2 regions of the Arthrobacter sp. 05N428_2 genome follow, and region 1 is predicted to be linked to the other one. Evidence: riboswitches for the same ligand, from Rfam matches in the RefSeq annotation. Region 1 holds a riboswitch; the other holds the start of a gene.
What was found. Region 1 has a riboswitch for cyclic di-AMP ahead of AC1DGI_RS01565 (aggregation-promoting factor C-terminal-like domain-containing protein). Riboswitches for the same ligand answer to the same signal wherever they lie in the genome.
Positions count from the first base shown of each region.

Region 2: linked by a shared signal. The riboswitch ahead of AC1DGI_RS13720 (M23 family metallopeptidase) and the one ahead of AC1DGI_RS01565 (aggregation-promoting factor C-terminal-like domain-containing protein) in region 1 are both predicted to bind cyclic di-AMP.

Region 1 covers NZ_JBFTMR010000001.1:312,545-324,734, forward strand. The annotation lists gene AC1DGI_RS01515 (DUF5655 domain-containing protein) at 1-925, opposite strand, end outside; tRNA gene AC1DGI_RS01520 (tRNA-Ser) at 1,203-1,292, opposite strand; gene AC1DGI_RS01525 (zinc-dependent alcohol dehydrogenase) at 1,441-2,481, shown strand; gene AC1DGI_RS01530 (6-pyruvoyl trahydropterin synthase family protein) at 2,485-2,883, shown strand; gene AC1DGI_RS01535 (glycosyltransferase) at 2,891-4,090, shown strand; gene AC1DGI_RS01540 (DNA glycosylase AlkZ-like family protein) at 4,095-5,345, shown strand; gene AC1DGI_RS01545 (nucleoside deaminase) at 5,364-5,867, opposite strand; gene AC1DGI_RS01550 (phosphatase PAP2 family protein) at 5,950-6,780, shown strand; gene upp (uracil phosphoribosyltransferase) at 6,793-7,428, shown strand; gene AC1DGI_RS01560 (glyoxalase superfamily protein) at 7,491-7,868, shown strand; gene AC1DGI_RS01565 (aggregation-promoting factor C-terminal-like domain-containing protein) at 7,979-8,752, opposite strand; cyclic di-AMP (ydaO/yuaA leader) riboswitch at 8,751-8,921, opposite strand; gene AC1DGI_RS01570 (ArnT family glycosyltransferase) at 9,160-11,268, opposite strand; gene AC1DGI_RS01575 (glycosyltransferase family 39 protein) at 11,275-12,190, opposite strand, start outside.
Region 2 covers NZ_JBFTMR010000012.1:18,472-25,864, reverse strand. The annotation lists gene AC1DGI_RS13725 (NlpC/P60 family protein) at 1-747, opposite strand, end outside; cyclic di-AMP (ydaO/yuaA leader) riboswitch at 1,011-1,169, opposite strand; gene AC1DGI_RS13720 (M23 family metallopeptidase) at 1,317-2,132, opposite strand; cyclic di-AMP (ydaO/yuaA leader) riboswitch at 2,137-2,346, opposite strand; gene AC1DGI_RS13715 (iron-dependent transcriptional repressor DtxR) at 2,499-3,194, opposite strand; gene serC (phosphoserine transaminase) at 3,550-4,680, shown strand; gene AC1DGI_RS13705 (MFS transporter) at 4,706-6,115, opposite strand; gene AC1DGI_RS13700 (DUF3027 domain-containing protein) at 6,167-6,712, opposite strand; gene AC1DGI_RS13695 (cold-shock protein) at 6,721-7,104, opposite strand; gene AC1DGI_RS13690 (hypothetical protein) at 7,282-7,393, shown strand, end outside.

The sequences.
Region 1 (12,190 bases):
GACGGGTCAGTTCCTCAACCAGCGGCCAGTTGGCGGTTGAACTTATCCTCAGTTCAAGATCGCCCGTCCCGAAGTGTCCGATCTTGCTAACGTCCCGGCTGAAACCCTCCACCAGCTCCACTGACGCCGGGGGGAGCTTCAGGTACACCAGCAAGTTCTTTGATGTCGGGTGGACTTCCACGCAGGCGAAATTCTTCAGCCGGCGGAAGGCGAAGTAGAGAGAGCGTTCGTTCTTCACGACGTCATCACCCAGCGACAACGCAAACGTCTCGAACTTCTCGTAGAGGGACGCCAACTCAAGATCTGCCAACGCGAGCAGCTCGGTAACCGTTTTGGCCCGTGACGATTTCTTCCCTGGTGCCGCCTGGGCAGCAGACGCAGAGATGGAGGATGCTTTTCGCGTGGTAGCCGTTGTCTCTGTCGAAACTGACGTGACCAGTTCAATGGCCAGAAGGTCGGAACCGAAGTCCCGGTATCGGACAAGTTCAACATTCCGATCGATCTGCCGGACTGCATATTCGTCATAACGCGTGAAGTCGTTCGCGACGCAGATCAGCCGTGGTGCAGACCAGTCGATGTTCTCCGCTGTCGCGGCACCCAGCCGGGAGGCGACAAGGATCTGAAATTCTGCCTTGTGGTCCATGAGCCAGTCCAGATAGAAGAGCCCCTGATTGATGACGTTCTCAGTGGACGTCCGCTTGTACTCGAAGATCACGGGCGAGCCGTTCTCGTCCAGGCCCAGCGAGTCAATGCGGCCGCGGTGGACCTTGCCTGTCGTGTACTCGCTGGCGAGATACCTGACCCCGAAGGTGACCTCCATGTTCTCCTCAATAAGGGTCTGGAGATTTCTTTCAAGGGCGAAGCTGCGGGATGTGAGCTCGGAGGCTCGGCCGCCATCTATGCGGAACAGTTTGAGATCGGTCACGACCCAACTCTTCCACTCCTTCGTCCTGGCCCTGTACTCGCCACGTCGGGGAGAAAAACTAGTCCTTGGCTGTCCCAGCGAGTGGTGAACGCGCCGGCAGTCTACGAACTTTGAGGATGTTCCGCTTAATTCGCGTTTTTGATCAGGGCGTTCAGATCCGAATGTCTACCACGCGGAGGATGCACGATGCGGCCGTGATACTTCGAAATATGCACCAAAAATGCACCACGACAGCCCTAGAAATACAGAAAACCCCCGGTTTCCCGGGGGTTTTCATTGGCGGTGACGGTGGGATTTGAACCCACGTTGGCTTTGACACCAAACAACATTTCGAGTGTTGCACCTTCGGCCGCTCGGACACGTCACCAACCTGAATAGGGTACCGGAGCAAGGCACCGAACCCCAAAACGGGCTCGAGCCGCGTCCTGTCGCACGCTGCAAAACGGGCGCCTGGCCACGCCGCGGGCGCACGCGACTTCCCCCAGCCACCCGGCGGCACTAGATTCGTAAGCAAGATGAGCAACCCTAACGACACAAGCCAAACACCCGCCGTCGCAACCGCATACTGGACCGTAGGCCTGGAGAAGGGCGAACTCCGGCGCGAGGAACTGCCAGTGCCCGGCCCCGGCGAAGCCCTCGTGCGCTCGCTCTACTCCGGCATCAGCAAGGGCACCGAAATCGTGGTGCACAACGCCCGGGTCCCGGAATGCGTGGCCGAGGAAATGGCCGCCCCGCACCAGGTTGGCAGCTTCCCGTCGCCGGTGAAGTTCGGCTACCTCTCCGTCGGTGTGGTCGAAGACGGCCCGGCGGACTGGCTGGGCAAAACGGTCTTCTGTCTCCACCCGCACCAGGACCGCTACGTCGTCCCGATCGGATCCCTCACCGAGGTTCCGGACAATGTGCCCGCCCGCCGGGCCGTCCTGACCGGCACCGTGGAAACCGCCGTCAACGCCCTCTGGGAGGCCGGCCCCCGGCTCGGCGACCGCGTCGCCGTGATCGGCGCCGGACTGGTCGGCGGCATGGTCGCCCAGCTCCTGGGGACCTTCCCGCTGGGCCGGCTGCAGCTGATCGACGTCGACCCCGCCAAGCGCGCCTTCGCCGAGACCCTCGGTGTTGACTTCAGCCACCCCGACGACGCGCTGCCGGACTGCGACATCGTGATCCACTGCTCCGCCTCCCAGGCAGGCCTCGAACGCGCCCTGCAACTGGTGGGCGACGAGGGCGAAATCATCGAGATGTCCTGGTACGCGGACCGCAACGTCACCCTGCCGCTCGGCGAGGACTTCCACGCCCGGCGGCTCTCCATCCGCGCCAGCCAGGTTGGCGTCGTCGCCCGCGCCCGCCGCCACCGCCGCACCAACGCCGACCGGCTCAACCTTGCCGTCTCGCTGCTGGCCGACCCGGTCTTCGACACCTTCCTCACCGGCACATCCCCCTTCAGTGAGCTGCCCGACGTCGTCCATCGACTCTCCGACGGCAGCCTGGACGCGCTCTGCCACGTCATCGAATACCCTCCAGCCGAAGACCGCGCCCCAGCAACAGAAACCACGAGGTAATCCGTGTTCAGCCTGACCGTCCGCCGCAATTTCATGATCGCCCACAGCCTGCCGCGCCCCGCCTTCGGCCCCGCGCAGGGCCTGCACGGAGCCACCTTCGTCACCGAGGTGACCTTCCGCCGTCGGGCGCTGAACGAGGATTCGATCGTGCTGGACATCGGCGAAGCCGGCGACGTGCTGGACGCCATCCTGGCGGAGTTGAACTACAAAAACCTCGACGAGCACCCGGACTTCGCCGGCAAGCTGAGTACCACCGAGGCGCTCGCGCAGTACATCGCGGACGCCGTCGCGGCCAGGATCCGCGGCGGCCAGGACGGGCAGGCTTTGGCGGGCATCGACGTCACCCTGCGCGAGACCCCGGACGCCTGGGCCAGCTATTCGCTTGAGTTCGACGCCGGCTAGCAGCCCCGTGGAGGTCACCGCCCTGCGCCTCTTGCTGCCCGGCAACGTCCGCCACAACTCCGGCGGCAACGCCTACAACGCCGCCCTGGCCCGGGCTCTGGCGGCGCTCGGCGTGCCGACGGAGTCGTGCACAGTCGACGGCGACTGGCCGGTCGGCAGCCCCGACGACCGCCGGCGGCTGGGCCGGCTGCTCACCGAACCCGGCGACGCCGGGCGGGCCACGATCGTGGACAGCCTGGTGGCCTGCGGGGCGCCGGACGAACTGGAAGCCGCGGCCGCCGCCGGGGTGCCGGCCTGGATCCTGCTGCACATGCCCCTGGCCGGGCACCCGGAACGGCAACGCCGCGCCCTGCAGGCCGCGGCCGGGGTCATCTGCATCAGCCGCGGGTCCGCGGCGGAGGTGTGCAGGCTGCGCAGGACGCCGGGGAGGGATGAGCCGGGCGGCGTCGGGGTCGCGCTGCCGGGCACGGAACCCGCGCCGCTGGCCCCCGGTTCCGAGCCGCCGCACCTGCTGGCACTCGCCGCGCTGCTGCCCAACAAGGACCAGCTGCTGCTGCTGCGCGCGCTGTCCGGGCTCACCGACCTGGCCTGGACGGCAACCCTGGCCGGCTCGGACACCGCAGACCCCGCCTACGCCGCCCTGCTCCGGCAGGAGACGGAACGCCTCGGCCTGGCCGGGCGCGTCAGCCTGCCGGGGGAGCTGAGCGGGGCCGGGCTGGAGGCCGCATGGACCGCCGCCGACCTCAGCCTGCTGATTTCGCAGGCCGAAACCTATGGGCTGGTGGTCACCGAATCCTTGGCCCGCGGCGTTCCGGTGATCGTGCGGCAGGGCACGGGAGCCGTGGAGGCCCTCGCCGCCGGCACCCCGGGCTCCGCCGGCGCACCGGGCTCCGCCGGCGCACCGGGCTCCGGCGGCGCACCCTTTGCGTCAGCGCACCCCGAAGCCGCGGCCCCGCTGCCGGGCACCGCCGTCGCGCTCGCCGGGGACCCGGCGCCGCTGGCAGCCGTGCTTCGCCGCTGGCTTGCCGAACCGGAGCTGCGCGCCCAGTGGCGGGCCGCCGCCCGAAATGCTCGGATGCGCCTTCCCGGTTGGGACGCCACCGCGCGGGCCGTGCTGGCGATCCTCGGAACCGATGGCCCGGGGGAGCGGCGCGGCAAACGAAGCGTCCGGATCGATACCGCCGCCGGGGAAGCTGATGGAGAATGACCCCATGACGACCCAGCCCGCAACCGTGCAATTACCGCCCGCCGAGAGCCTCACGCCCGAGCGGCTGCGCGCCTGGTCCTGGCACCGGCAGGGCCTGGACGGATCGCTGGCCGGCAGTACGGCCGAACAGGTGTTGGCCGGGGCCGGCTGGGCCCGGTCCGTGGGCGGCGCCAACCCCTACCTCACACTTTTCGCCCGGGCCGGCATCCCGCGCGGGCAGGTGGACGCGGACGTCCTGGCCCACCGGGTTCTGGAACTCCCGACGGCGCGCGGTTGCACCTACGTGCTGGGCCGGGACGACTTCGCCTGGGCGCTTCGGCTGGGACAGGAGCCAGCCGAGGCCGGCTTCAAGGTGGTCGGCCGGCTCGGGGTGGAGCGCGGCGAAATTGCGCTGCTCGAGGAGCAGGTGCTGCACACCCTCACCGAAGCCGGGACGCCGCTGGACCCGCGGCGGCTCAAGGACGAACTCGGGGACTCGGTGCGCAACCTTGGCGAGGAGGGCAAGAAAAAGGGCGCCACCACCACGCTGCCCACCGCGCTGGGCATCCTGCAGGCGGACGGACGCATCCGCCGCGTCCCCGCCGGCGGCCGGCTGGACCAGCAGCGCTACGCATATGAGCCCTGGGGACTGCGGCCGAGCGAGCTCAGCGACGAGGAGGTGCGCGCCGAGCTGATCCGGCGCTACCTCGGCTGGACCGGGGGTGCCACCTTCAAGCAGTCGCAGTGGTTCACGGGCTTTACGGTCGCGCAGAGCAAGGCCGCGCTCGCCGACGTCGGCGCTGTGGAGGTTCCCACCGCTACAGCGGTTGCCGGGGGCGCCCCGCTCTGGATGCTGCCCGACGACGTCGAGCTGCTGGCCGCATTCGAAGAACCGGCTGAGGAGCAGATTCAGTTGCTCGCCGGGAGTGACTCGCTGGTGCTGCTGCGCCGCAACGCGGCCGAGCTGCTCGCTGAGGAGGACCAGGACAAGCCGGCGCTGGGAGCACTTGCGCTGCAGGCGGACCTGCCGGACCACCCGATCCTGGACCGTGGCCGGATCATCGGGCTGTGGCAGTACGACCGGGCCCGGGAACGGATCGCTGCCTGGGTCTTCGGCACGTCCACTCCGGCAGTGGCCCGGCGGATCGCGGAGGTGGAGGCGTGGATCAAGGAAGACCTGGGTGACTTCCGTGCCTACAGCCTGGATTCGCCGGCGTCACGGCAGAAGCGGATCGATGCGCTGCTGGCGTCCTCGACGGCCACGGCCGAACGGTAGCCCGGCGATATTTACGCCTCAGCCGCCGCGGTGGCCGGCAAAGAAGTCCCGGAGCAGGGTCCCGCACTCCTGCTCCCGGACGCCCGCGTACACTTCCACCCAATGGTTGAGCCGGCGTTCGCGGAGGATGTCGAACACGGAGCCGGCGGCCCCGGCTTTCTCGTCCCAGGCGCCAAAAACCACGCGGGGGATGCGGGCCAGTACCACGGCGCCGGCGCACATGGCGCACGGCTCCAGCGTGACCACCAGGGTGCAGTCCGCCAGCCGCCAGCCGTCGTCGCCCTGGCCCTCCACCGCGTGCCGCGCCCGGAGCCGGGCGGCCGCCGCGCGGATGGCCACCATCTCGGCGTGCGCCGTCGGGTCCCCGAGCGCCTCGCGCTCATTGCGCCCGGCGCCGAGCACCGAACCGTCCGGTCCGATCACGACGGCGCCGATCGGCACGTCCGCGGTTGCCAGGGCCCGACGGGCTTCGGCGAGGGCCAGGCCCATCCATTCGGCATGGCGTGGCTCCGGGGTAGTCATGGCTCAATGATAGTTTCGACGCTATGCATCCTAAGCACACTGCGCACCGTAGCCGGGCGCACCTGGAAGTCGGGAGACGGCAATGAGCACCAGGACTGAGAGTTGGCTGATGCGGCGCTGGGGCCGTTGGGTGGTGCCCTACGCCGCCTTGTGGATCACGATGCTCATTGGCGGCGTGGTGGTGGTGGTGCTGGCGCTGCTGAGCGCCGAAGTCTATGACAACGTCGTGGACTCCGCCGGGCTGGCGAACCTGGACAAGCCCACGCTGGCGTTCATGGAACAGCTGCGCAGCCCGGGCCTGGACTCGTTCGTCACCGGCTTCACCAACATCGGCGGCGGAATTGGGATGCCGATCCTGGCCAGCATCCTGACGGCGTTGCTGATCTGGGTCTCCCGGACCTGGCGCCCGCTGATCCTGATCGGAGGCGCAGCCGCCGTATCGGTCACGGCCACCGCGGTGGGCAAGAAACTGATCGGCCGGACGCGGCCGGACCACGCCGATGCGGTGCCGCCCTATGAGGACTCGCCGTCCTTTCCCAGCGGCCACACCCTGAACACCACGGTGGTGATCGGGCTCGTGGTCTATCTCGCCTGCCTGCAGGTGCACCGCACTGTGGCCCGGGTGGGTCTGATCACGGCCGGGGTGCTGTTTATTTTTGCGATGGGCATGAGCCGGGTCTTTCTGGGCCACCACTGGATGACCGATGTGATTATCGGCTGGGTGCTGGGGCTTGGCTGGGTGGGGATCGTGATTCTGGCCCACCGGCTCTTCCATGTGCTGCGGCACCGCGAACATGCCGGTCCCGCGCCGACGTTCGACAACGAGGTGCACCTGCAGGACGGTCTCGCGGCCGGCGGGGCAGCCGACGTCGATACCCGCGGTCCGGCGGGCGGTCCGCCGACCTCCGGGTGATAGTTTTGACCCATGCGCACTCTCGTTGTGGACCACCCGCTGGTCGCCCATAAGCTCACCGTCTTGCGGGACAAGAACACCCCGTCCCCGGTCTTCCGCCACCTCACCGAGGAGCTCGTCACGCTCCTGGCCTACGAGGCAACCCGGGATGTCCGCACCGAACCGGTGACCATCGAGACGCCGGTCAGCACCACCATCGGCACCGCCTTCACCAAGCCCACCCCGCTGGTGGTCCCGATCCTGCGCGCCGGGCTCGGCATGCTGGAGGGCATGACCAAGCTGGTCCCCACCGCCGAGGTCGGCTTCCTAGGCATGGCCCGCGATGAAGAGACCCTGGACATCATCACCTATGCCGAGCGCCTCCCGGAGGACCTCACGGACCGCCAGATCTTTGTCCTGGACCCCATGCTGGCCACGGGCGGCACGCTGCGCGAGGCGATCAAGTTCCTGTTCAAGCGCGGCGCCTCGGACGTGACGTGCATCTGCCTTCTGGCCGCCCCGGAGGGCCTGGCCAAGCTGGAAGAGGAGCTCTCGGACGCCAACGTGACCATCGTGCTGGCCTCGATCGACGAGAAGCTCAACGAGAAGTCCTACATTGTCCCCGGGCTGGGCGACGCCGGCGACCGCCTGTACGGCATCGCGGTCTAACTGCCGGAACAACACGCCGGTACGGGGTTCCGGCGGACGCCGTCGGGGTCTAGCCTGTGCCCATGGACTGGAAACTTGAACTCGTAATTGTCCCCGTGTCCGATGTGGACCGAGCCAAAGACTTTTATGTCAACAAGGTCGGTTTCAACGCCGACTACGACGAGCGCCCCTCGGAGGGCATCAGGTTCGTCCAGCTGACGCCGACTGGCTCGGGTTGCTCGATCGCGATCGGCGAGGGCCTCATCGACGCCCCGCCCGGCACCGCCCCAAGCCTGCAACTCGTGGTCAGCGACATCCAGGCCGCGCACCGGCAACTCAAGGACAACGGCGTGGACGTCAGCGACGTCGACATCAAGGACTGGGGGCAGTTCGTCTACTTCGCCGACCCCGACGGCAATAAGTGGGCCGTACAGTGCATCCCCGGCCGGCCAAACGGCTGACCGCCGGCACGACGGTCACCCGGGCGGTGCCGCGTCAGGCAGGCAAGAGGCCCCGGTTCCGGTGGATCCAGGGCCTCGCTGCGCGTCTCTGTCCGTGCCGGTTGTGCGGCTTAGTACCAGTTGTTCGCGTAATGGAAGTTCAGGGCACCGCACGGTGAGCCGTAGCGCTGCTGGACGTACTGCAGGCCCCAGTTGATCTGGGTCCGGTAGTTGGTCAGGTAGTCCGCTCCCGCGCTGGCCATCTTTTCGGCCGGCAGGGACTGAACCACACCGTAGGCGCCGCTGCTGGCGTTGGTGGCGGTTGTCCTCCAGTCGGACTCCCTGGTCCACAGCTTCTGCAGGCACTGCATCTCGCTGGCCGCCCAGCCGTGGACCGGCAGCTGCGCGGCGGCATAGGCCTGCGCGCCGGCGGGATCGTCGACGGCGACCGGCTGCGCCGGTGCGGGGGCCGGGGCGGGCGGAGCAGCAGGGGCCGGGGCGGGGGCCGCAGGAGGAACTGCCGGCGCGGGGGCTTCGGCGGGCCTGATCTCGGCGGGCTTGGCCTGGATGCTGGCCGGGGCGGATGACGCAGGCGTGTAGCTGCCGAGACGTTCAAGGTCCAGCGCCGGCTGCGACGCTTCCTTGGGGGCGGCGGCAGTGTGGGTTGCCGCGCCGGAGGCCTGGCCTGCGGCGCCGACCCCGAGCAGCACCGCGAACGCAGTGACTACGACGGCGGCGCGCTTGCCTTTGGACGGGGCGCCGGCGGCGGAGCGGGCACGCTTGCCTTTGGGAGCGGGCCGGGTCACGGCCGAGCGCTGGGCCGGTTCGGCGCGGTGGCGCGCGGCGTCGTCTTCGGACGTCTGTTTAGCGCCTTCTGGGCGCGTTTGTGCCTTAAAGTCAGTCATTGTCGCCTCTCAACGCCTACGGAGTTAGCTGTCGGGTTCGGATGCGAAATCCGGCCGCACGGAATTTCATCGTGGCGGCTTAACCCCAAGGGGTGCATGGATGCAGATGCCCGGGAACACTGGGTCCCCCGTCTCTGCCTGGTCCAGCGGAATCCGGCAAGCGGCAGAGTGTGGCGTCAGTCCGGATGTGCGGCCAGATTGACTGGCGCACCCTAAAACGGTACCTGACTTTCGACTAGAAGTCACATTTCGGTAACGACAAGTCCAGGCGGCGGTGTGGCGGCTTGCCCTGCGCGTGCCCTCCGAGTGCGCCGGCCCGGCCCGTTTCGACGCTTCCGTGCCCACCCTGTGCTGCCGAACAGCGAGCGGGCGCGGAACCGTCGAAACGGCGGCCGGGGCCCGTCCGCCTACCCGGCCAGCAGGTAGACGGTGGTCCCGCCGATGGTCTGGGCGGCGAAGTTGGCCGCCACCCATGAGGCAATCCGCGCGGCGTCGTCGGAGCCGCTTTGGCCCTGCATTGTGCGGCCGGCGATGAAGTAGTGGATCTTCCCGTCGGCAACGTACTGCTGGAACTGCGCGAGCGTCGGAGCCGGGTCGGTGCCGTTGAACCCGCCCACGGCCATCACGGGGAGTCCCGTCGCCAGCTGATAGCCGGCGGCGTTGTTGGATCCGACGACGGCGGCCGCCCAGGTGAAGCTGCCGGCGCCTGCCTGCAGCGCCGTCACAAGGGCCGCGGACGGTGTGGTGGCCCCGAGCAGGCCGCCCATTCCGCCGGCCCCGCCGCCGCCAGGGCCGCGCCCGCCGCCGCCAGGGCCGCGCCCGGCGCCGTTCGCCGTGCCGTTGGAGTTCACTCCGGGGCCGCCGCCAAACCCGCCGTTGCCGCCGAAGACCGCCGGGAACCCTGCGCCGCCCCGGCCGGACACGGCCGGACCGGCGCTGACGATCGAGCCGCTCTGGGCCGTCGCCGCGGTGGACAGCGAGTACGCCAGCGGCCCGGCGAGGGCAGCGCCCACCGCGAGCACCGCCGTCGTGCGCGTCATGATCCCCGATGCTGCCGGGACGCCACGCCTCAGCGCCGTCGCCCTGAAGCCTGGCGCCGCCGCGGCCAGCACCGCGCCGGCCGCGGCGAGCGAGCCCAGCAGGACCACCCAGCGCAGCCAAGGCACGAAGGTCGGCGTGCGGCCGAGCAGGGCGGCGCCCATGACCCCGGCCGCCACGACAGCGACGGCGAGCAGCGCGGCGGCCACGGGCTGGTCCCGCCGCTGCCAGAGCAATACCCCGCCCAGGCCGGCGAGCCCCGCGATCCCGGGCGCCAGCGCCACCATGTAGTACGGGTGGATGATCCCGGCCATGAGGCTGAACGTCAGCCCGGTGACCGCCACCCAGGAGCCCCAGATAATCACCGAGGCCCGCACGGCGTCGGTCCGCGGTGCCAGCCTTCCGAGCCACAGCAGCCCCGCGCCGAGCAGCAGCACCGCCGGCAGCAGCCAGGCGATCTGGCCGCCGAACTCGCTGTTGAAAAGCCGGAAGAGCCCGGGCGTGCCCCAGCCGTTGCCGCCGCCCACGCTCCCGGTTTCGTCGCCGCTGAGCCGGCCCAGGCCGTTGTAGCCGAGGGTAAGCTCGAGGATGGAGTTGTTCTGGGAGCCGCCGATGTACGGGCGGTCCGCCGCCGGGATGAGTTCGACGGCGGCCAGCCACCAGCCGGCCGCGACGGTCATCGCCCCGCCCGTGGCGAGCAGGTGCAGGAGACGTTTGCCCAGCCCGACCGGTGCCGCGACCAGGTAGGCCAGGGCGAAGCCGGGGACAACCAGCAGCACCTGCAACTGCTTGGTGAGGAAGCCAAAGCCCAGGAGCGCCCCGGCCAACAAGAGCCAGCGCAGGCGCGCGTCCTGGATGGAGCGCAGCACGGCGTAGGCGGCCGCGGTCATCAGGAGCACCAGCAGGGCGTCCGGGTTGTTGAACCGGAACATCAGCACGGCCACCGGGGTCAGCGCCATGACGGCACCGGCGAGCAGCCCCGCGCGGTGCGCCAGCCGGGCGTCGGCCGTGGCGGGGGCCGCGGCCCGGCGGACGGCCACGTAGACCAGCCAGACGGTGCCGACACCCATGATGGCCTGCGGGACCAGGATGCTCCATGAGCTCAGGCCGAAGAGGCGCACGGAGAGGCCCATCACCCACAGCGACGCCGGCGGTTTGTCCACGGTGATGGCGTTGGCGGCGTCGGAAGAGCCAAAGAACCAGGCCGTCCAGTCCTGCGAACCGGCCTGGGCCGCAGCGGAATAGAAGGCGTTGGCCCAGCCGGAGGCACCGAGGTTCCACAGGTACAGCACGGCAGTGCCCAACAGCAGCGCCGCCAGTTCCAGCCGCAGGCGCGGGCGCCGGGCGCCGGACCCGCGGGCGCCGGCGGCTGGCTGTGCCTGCAGGACAGGCGCGCCCGGCGGGCCGGACGCGGGCTGGGCCTGCGGGGCTGGCACGTGTGGCGTCTCCGCGGTGCGGGGATTCAGGGTGTCGGTCATGGCGCCCTAGACCCCCAGCTTGTAGACCGTGGCGGTGCCGACGGTCTGGGCCTGGTAGTTGGCAGCGACCCAGGTGGCGACCTCAGAGTTGCCGCCGCGGCCGCCGAAGCCGCCCATGCCGCCGGCGGAGATGAAGTAGCCGATATCTCCGCGGCTCACCATGGCCTGGAACTGCGCGAGCGTCGGGTAGGGGTCGCCGCCATTCCAGCCGCCGAGCGCGATCACGCTGGTGCCGCTGGCGAGTTCCAGGCTCGCCGCCTGGGTGGCGCCGGAGACAATCGCAGACCATTTGGCACCGGAGGACTTCAGCAGTGCGGTCAGCTCCGGCGACGCCGTTCCCTCGCCCGGCCCGCCCGCTCCGCCGCCCCGGGCCGCGGCGGTGCCGCCGAACACGCGGTCGCCGCCGGTCCTGCCGGCTGCCCCGAAACCGCCGCCCATCGCGGACCCGGTGGGCCCGGATGTCGGGATCGAACCGGAGTGCGGCTGGGCCGCGGTCGCCAGCGTCCAGGCGGTGCTTCCCAGCCCGCAGGCCAGCAGGGAAAGGATTACGACGCCGGCCGCGGCGGCCTTGCGGAGCCGGGCCGGGAGCGCCGCCAGACCGTCAACCCGCAGCAGCAGCGCCGCAGCGGCCAGCACGCCCAGCACGCCGGCGAGGACCCGCAGCCCGGGAAGCCAAGCCGGGTCGCGGCCCAGCAGGACGGCGGACCAGACCGAGCTGGCCAGCACCGTCACTGCCAGGACAATTCGGGCCGGCCAGTACGCCCGGCCGCGCCACAACTCGACGGCGCCGATGCCCACCAGGGCAGCGACCGCTGGAGCAAGCGACACGGCATAGTACGAGTGCACGGTGCCGCTCATGAAGCTGAAGATGCCGGCCGTGACAACCAGCCAGCCGCCCCACAGCAGGAGCGCCGCACGGGTC
Region 2 (7,393 bases), on a different contig from region 1:
GCGGATGAAGACCGGGCCGGAGCCGACGTTGACGCTGTACAGCGCGGTGGTGCCGCCGTTCCAGCCGCCGTGGACCGCCATGCCGTTACCGACGTAGACCGCGATGTGGGCCTCGCCCATGCCGCCGTTCTGGTAGTAGGCGAGGTCGCCCGGCTGTGCTTCGGCGGCGCTCACCGTACGGCCGAGGGACAGGTAGCCGGCCGGCCAGCCGTGGTAATGGATCCCGACGGCAGCCAGGGCGTTGGTGACCAGCATGGTGCAGTCCTGGGAAACGCCCATCTGCGCGTAGGCAGCAGCGGCGATCGATGCGCCCATGCCGCTGACGGCAACCGGAGCCTTAGTGGTCAGCGAGGCGGTGGTCGCGGTGCCCGTGGAGGCAGCGGTGTCCGTGGAAGCGACAGCTTCCTGGACCTTGACGACAGGCTTGGGAGCCTCGACAACCGGGGCCGGCGCCGTGGTGACGGACGTCTTGTCGTAGGAGATCGCGATGCTGGAGGCCGCAGAGATCGTGGCCGGTGCGGTCGACTGTACTTCAAGGGCGGAAGCCGAAGTCGATTCGCGCTGAACGTTGGTCTCGGCAGCGTTGGCTGCGATACCGCTGGTCAGTACCAGGCCGGAGGCTGCAGCGATAACCGCGGCCTGGCGACCCATGCCACCGGCGTTGTCGCCGACGGCCTTGGCAATAACAGCCAGCGAGTTGGTCTTGGTGACCTCCGCGCGGTGGCGTGCAGTTGCACGAGTAGTCATTCAGTTCTCTCTTTCGTGATCCTGTGTCCGCGCTCATTGCAGGCGGGACTGAGGACGCTCCGGCATCTTGGGGGTACGCCGGATCGCCCCGAAACGGGTTTCTTTAGCGAAGGGTGTACTGCGAAGACGCGCCAAAAGCGGGAACTGCGTTATGCGAACCTGTCCGGGCGCCGGCAAGGGCAGAACGGAGCATGGTGTGCAGCGGGCTCAACTGAGCCGCGCCAGCGCGAGGACGCGCAGCATTGTGGCGTGAAGACACGAAAGTAGCCTCTCCCAATGCCTACGAGGTGAGCTGTCGGATTCGGATGGGAGTCACCCGGCCGCGCTGCTTCCTGGGAAGCTTTGCGACTTAACCCCAAGGTCTTCTTGCGAAGACCAAAATTGGTTCCCCCGCCCCTGCCAGACGATGTCATGCGAACGGACCTTGAGCGGTGGCAGAGTTAGGCAATCCACTCAAGAGCGCCAACTTCGGAGAAGTTGGCGTGCTTCAAACAGTACAGCAGTCGGGACTCAATGTCACATTCAGATCACGGCGTGTCACAGAAATGCGAGTCGTCCCTCGGCTTGGCTTAGAGCCAGCCGAGCGGGTCAACGACATCCCCATTGACCATCACCTCGAAGTGGAGGTGGCAGCCAGTGGAAGCGCCGGTGGTCCCGCTCATCGCCACCACGTCGCCGCGGGAGACTTGCTGGCCCACGCGGACGCTCGAGGAGGACAAATGGTTGTACGTGGTCTCCAGGCCGTTGCCGTGGTCGATCACGATGCGGTTGCCGCCCCCGTAGGGGTGCCAGCCGGAGAAGGTTACGGTGCCGCTGGCAGCGGCATGCACGGCAGTGCCGCACTGGGCCACGTAGTCCTGCCCGCGGTGAAATTCCCCGACGGCCCCCGTGATGGGACTGATCCGGTAGCCGAACGGCGAGGCCGTGACCATGGAATCCAGCGGGGCGCCGAGGCTGCCGGCGGAGGCCGCGCGGGTGATGCTGCCGGCCGACTGGGCACCCAGCAGCTGCTTGAGCTTGCCGTCCGGGTCGCCCTTGGTGCCCACCGCCGTGCGGCTGAAGTCAATCTGCGCGGCCGCGGCCTTGACCTCGGGCTGCGCGCCGGCGGAAACCGTGGTGGTCCGGGCGGCGTCGGCCATCACGGGGCCGGTGGCCGGAATGGCGACGGTGAGGGCCAGGCCCGTCGAGGCCAGGGCTATGCCGGCCTTCTGTCCGACGCCGCTGACGGCGGCGAAGTCAGCTACCTGGCGGAGCGGGCTCCGCCGGCCGCGGCGCTCATCCCGGCGCGCGTCGCGCGGGCGCTCGGCGTGGACGACTGCGGCCGGGCGCGGCTCCGGAGCGGGACCGGTCGCACGACGGCGGCCCCTGACGGTCTGGATGGTCAAGTACGGTTCCTCTCTGGATAGCCTGCGAAGTTAGCTGTCGGATTCGGGTCAGAGAGATCAAAGACCCGGTCCGCCGGAGCAGGCATCCAGGCACAAGGGCATCCGGGGACCCCTCGTGGAGTTTGCTTGCCGCTAGCGGACTTCACCCCGAGGCTGCTGGATCAACAGCCGGTAGTGGTTCCCCCGCCTCTGCCAGAAAGGGATTTCGTGTACTGATCCGCTGGCAGAGCTCGGCTTCGGATCTGGTAACGCTTTAGTATCGGTGCTAGTGCTCAACTATAGGGGATTAAGTCGGGCAGTAATAAATTCGTTATCTCGCCTGTGGACAACTTTCCCGGTGAAGCGCGGACGGGTCAGTGCGCCGAGTTACCCGAGGGTCACAAACACGTGGGCCGCGACCTCGGGGGGCAGCTCGAGGGCGCCTTCGAAGTCGGGAACCCGGACGGAGATGTACTCCCCCACCCGCTCCAGCGAGACCTTGGCGCCGGGACGGATTCCGCCCTCGTCCAGCTGCACCAGCAGTTCCGGTTCCACCTGGATGGGCTCGGCCAGCCGGCTCACGGTGATCCGCGATTCCGCGCCGTAGCCGGCCATGGCCTCGAGCAGGTTCACCACGCCGTCCGCGGTCTCCGACGCCGGGAGGCCGCCGAGTTCGGCGAGTCCGGGAATCGGATTTCCGTAGGGCGAAACAGTCGGGTGGTTGAGCATATCGAAAATACGCTGTTCGACGCGCTCGCTCATCACGTGTTCCCAGCGGCACGCTTCCTCATGGACGTAGGCCCAGTCGAGTCCGATGACGTCGGCGAGCAGCCGCTCGGCCAGGCGGTGCTTGCGCATGACTTCGATGGCCCGCTTCCGGCCCGCTTCGGTCAGTTCAAGGTGCCGGTCGCCGGAAACCACCACGAGGCCGTCCCGTTCCATCCGGCCGACGGTCTGGGACACGGTGGGGCCGGAGTGGCGGAGCCGCTCGGCAATGCGGGCGCGGAGGGCGACGATGTTCTCTTCTTCGAGTTCCAGGATGGTCCGCAGATACATCTCGGTCGTGTCGATCAGATCCGTCATTCAGCTCAGCTCCTCGGGCGCCGTCCTTGCGTCATTCCCACCGTACAGCGTGCAGGATGCGCCCTGGCGAGATCCGCCATACGTCACCGAACAGCCTAGCCTATTTTGAATTACTCCGGATAATCTGCCGGCACCCGCCCGTTACACCCGGGCACCGCCGGTTGGCGCCGGCCGCCTGCCGCCTGCCGCCTGCCGCCTGACGCCTGCCGCCTCGGTGACCGGACTGTACCGGACTGTGACGGACGAATTTCCCGCCCGGCCGCGCCCGTCGGGCAGAATAAATCAGGGCCGGGCCACAGCCGCCCCGGATCCGTCCGAGCCCCGCCACGCACCCAGCCGAAAAATTGGAGCCACTGTGAGCGACACCCGCATCACCATTCCCGCGAACCTCCTGCCCAAGGACGGCCGGTTTGGCGCCGGTCCATCGAAGGTCCGGCCGGAGCAGATGGAGGCCCTGTCCGCGGCGTCGGCAACGCTGCTGGGCACCTCGCACCGGCAGGCGCCGGTGAAGAATCTGGTGGGTTCGGTCCGCACCGGCCTGAGTGACTTCTTCCGCGCCCCCGAAGGCTACGAAGTGGTCCTCGGCGTCGGCGGTTCCACGGCGTTCTGGGACATCGCCAGCTTCGGCCTCGTGGAAAACAAGGCGCAGCACCTGTCATTCGGCGAGTTCGGCTCCAAATTCGCCGCGGCCACCAACAAGGCACCATTCCTGGCGGCATCCTCGATCATCAAGTCCGAGCCGGGCACCCGCCCCGAGGCGCGGGCCGAAGCCGGAGTTGACGCGTACGCCTGGCCGCAAAACGAGACGTCCACCGGCGTCGCCGCTCCGGTCAAGCGCGTGGCGGGCGCGGACGAGGGGTCCCTCGTGTTGGTCGACGCCACCTCCGCGGCCGGCGGCCTCGACGTCGACGTTGCCGAGGCGGATGTGTATTACTTTGCGCCGCAGAAGAACTTCGCGTCCGACGGCGGCCTGTGGCTTGGCCTGTTTTCCCCGGCAGCCTTGGAGCGTGCGGCCCGAGTCAAGGCCGGCGGACGCTGGATTCCGGACTTCCTGGACCTGCAGACCGCGATCGAGAACTCGCGGCTGAACCAGACCTACAACACACCGGCGCTGGCCACCCTGGTGACCTTGGATGCGCAGGTGAAGTGGCTCAACAGCAACGGCGGCCTCGACTTCGCCGCCGCCCGGACCGCCGATTCGGCCGGCCGGATCTACCGCTGGGCCGAGGCCTCCTCCTACGCCACGCCGTTCGTGGCCGCGGCCGAGGACCGCTCCAACGTGATCGCCACAATCGACTTCGACGACTCGATTGATGCCTCGGCCATCGCCAAAGTCCTGCGCGCCAACGGCGTCGTCGATACCGAGCCGTACCGCAAGCTGGGCCGCAACCAGCTGCGCATCGCTACCTTCGTGGCGATCGAACCGGACGACGTCTCCGCGCTGCTCGAGTGCATCGATTTCGTGGTGGGCGAGCTCAAGCGGTAGTCCGGGCGGTCCGGTCCGGGACTGGTCAGCGGTCGACGGCGTTGTCCGGGTTCTCCACCCGGCCGGCGCCGTCCGCCGTTGCGCCGTCCGCCGTTGCGCCGTCCGCCGTTGCGCCGTCAACGGCAGCACTTTCCTGGCGGGCACCCGCCGCAACTGCACCCGCCGGGGCCGAAGCTGCCGGGACAACCCGGAAGTACCGCAACCCCCGGGCCCGGCGGTTGAAGCCGATCCGCAGGTGCTTGGCCCGGACAATCCAGGCCATCCCGATCAGTGCTGCCGCGACCCCCGCGGCGGCCGCAACGCCCATCGACCAGCGCGGGCCGGCGACGTTGGCCACCCAGCCCACCAGCGGAGCGCCAATCGGGGTGCCGCCCATGAAGATCGCCATATACAGGGCCATTACCCGGCCGCGCATCACCGGGTCCGTGGTGGTCTGGACGTAGCCGTTGGCGCTGGTCATCATGGTGATCGCGAAGAGACCGACCGGCACCAGCGCGACGCCGAACCAGAAGTAGTCCGGTGCCAGCGCGGCGAGGCCGGAGGTCAGGCCGAAAGCGCCCGCCGCCCCGAAGATCACCCGCATCCGCGGCTTGCCCCGCCCGGCCGAGAGCAGCGCCCCCGCCAGCGAACCGATGGCCATGATCGAATTCATCAGGCCGAAGGCGCTGGCATCCAGGCCGAACTCGGTGCCGACCATCGCCGCGATGAAGAGGACGAAGTTCAGACCCAGCGTTCCCACGATGAACACCGCCACCAGGACCACCACGATGTCCGGCCGGAAGCGCACGTAGCGCAGCCCCTCGCGGATCCGGCCCTTGCCCGGCGCGGCCCGGGGCAGCTGCCGCAGCGACGCGGCAGGGATTTTGGCCAGGCTCATCAGCAGGGCGACGAACGTGACGGTGTTGACCAGGAAGACCCAGCCCGGTCCGATGGCCACCGTGAGCACACCGGCGACGGCGGGGCCGATCATCCGCGCCACGTTGAAGGAGGCGCTGTTGAGGGCGACGGCGTTGGGCAGATAATCGTCGCGGACCAGCTCGGAGACGAAGGTCTGGCGCACCGGAGCGTCGACGGCGGACACGACGCCGAGCAGCAGGGCGAAGATGTAGACGTGCCAGAGCTGCGCGGCTCCGGACAGCACCAGGATGCCGAGGGCTGCGCTCAGCAGGGCCATCGCGGACTGTGTCAGGACCAGGAGGGTCCGGCGGTTGAACCGGTCGGCGACAAGCCCGGCGACGGGGGCGAGGAACAGCTGCGGGCCAAGCTGCAGGGCCATGGTGACGCCCATGGCGCCGGCATCCTGCGCCGTCAGGTGGGCGAAGACCAGCCAGTCCTGCGCGGTGCGCTGCATCCAGGTTCCAATATTGGAGACCAGGGCGCCGATGAACCAGATCCGATAATTCAGGACACCCAGCGATTGGAAGGTGGACCTCATGGCCGGACCTCCCCCGGTGTCGGTGTAGCTGTCAGCCGGTTCGGCGTCGTATCAATCAGCCCGTTCCGCCGGGAAATCCTCGGCCGGGATATCCTCGGCGGGAATCTCCGCAGAGGGGACATCCTCCGCGGATGTTCCCGCCGCGACGTCCTCGGCCGGGGCGTCGGCGGCGTCGTCCTGCTCCGCATCCTCGGGCCGCACCCGTTCGGCCCACGGAACCCACTCCGGGGCCAGGATTGAGTCCTCGGAGGGCAGCAGGCCAAGCTCGTCCACCGTGACGGTCTTGGAGCGTGAATTGCGAGTCAGCACCGCGTACCACTGCCACCCGCCGTAACCGGGAAGCAGTGAGTCGAAAAGGTGGGTGACCAGGCGGTCACCTTCACTCTTGACGCCTAGATGCCGGCCGACCTGTTCCGCCGGGGCGATGCCCTCCACGGCGGCGCGGGCGACGTCGACGGAGGCGGCCAAGAAGGCGTCGGGCTTGCCGGTGCGCCAGACGGGGACGCCGTAGCGTGGCTTGGATCCTGCTTTGGCGCCGGCGGCGACGGGGGCCGCACCAGCCGCCGCGGCGGCGTTCTGCTCAGGTTCCGGTGTCATCGTGGGCCTTACGCGTCCAACTCGTCGGCGACCTTGCGAAGCGCGGCGGCGATGGCCTTGGCCTTGTTGCCTTCCGGGTACTTCCCGGCGGACAGCGTTCCGGAGAGGTTGTCCAGCACGCTCACGAGGTCCTGCACCAACGGCGCGAGGTCCTTGGCGCTGGGCCGCTTGGCCTTGGCAATGGAAGGGGCCCTGTCCAGTACCCGCAGGCCCAGGGCCTGGGCGCCCTTACGGCCGTCGGCGACGCCGAACTCCACCCGGGTTCCGGCCTTTAGCTCAACTACGCCTTCGGGCAGCGCCGACTTGGGCAGGAAGACCTCCTGGCCATCTTCGCCTGCGAGGAATCCGAAGCCTTTGTCCTTGTCATACCACTTGACCTTGCCGGTGGGCACGTAATCAACCTTCTTCGATCTGCTGGGACGCGGCCGACGGTCAGCGCATCCGCATGGATATGCGGGTTCAGGGTGTGACCGCCCGGACCGTGTTGGTCTGTTCCTCCAAGGTTATCCTGCCTTGGCCACTTTGGCGGTTTGAGGCGCGGTCAGAGCGGGGCTGTTAGCGTTGCCTCCATGACACCACAGCACCTCCGGCGGCCCCTCTTGGTTCTTGCGGCCGCAGTTGCCGCGCTCTCACTCGCCGCCGTCGGCGCCGTCATGGCCATGGCTTTCAACAACACCGTGG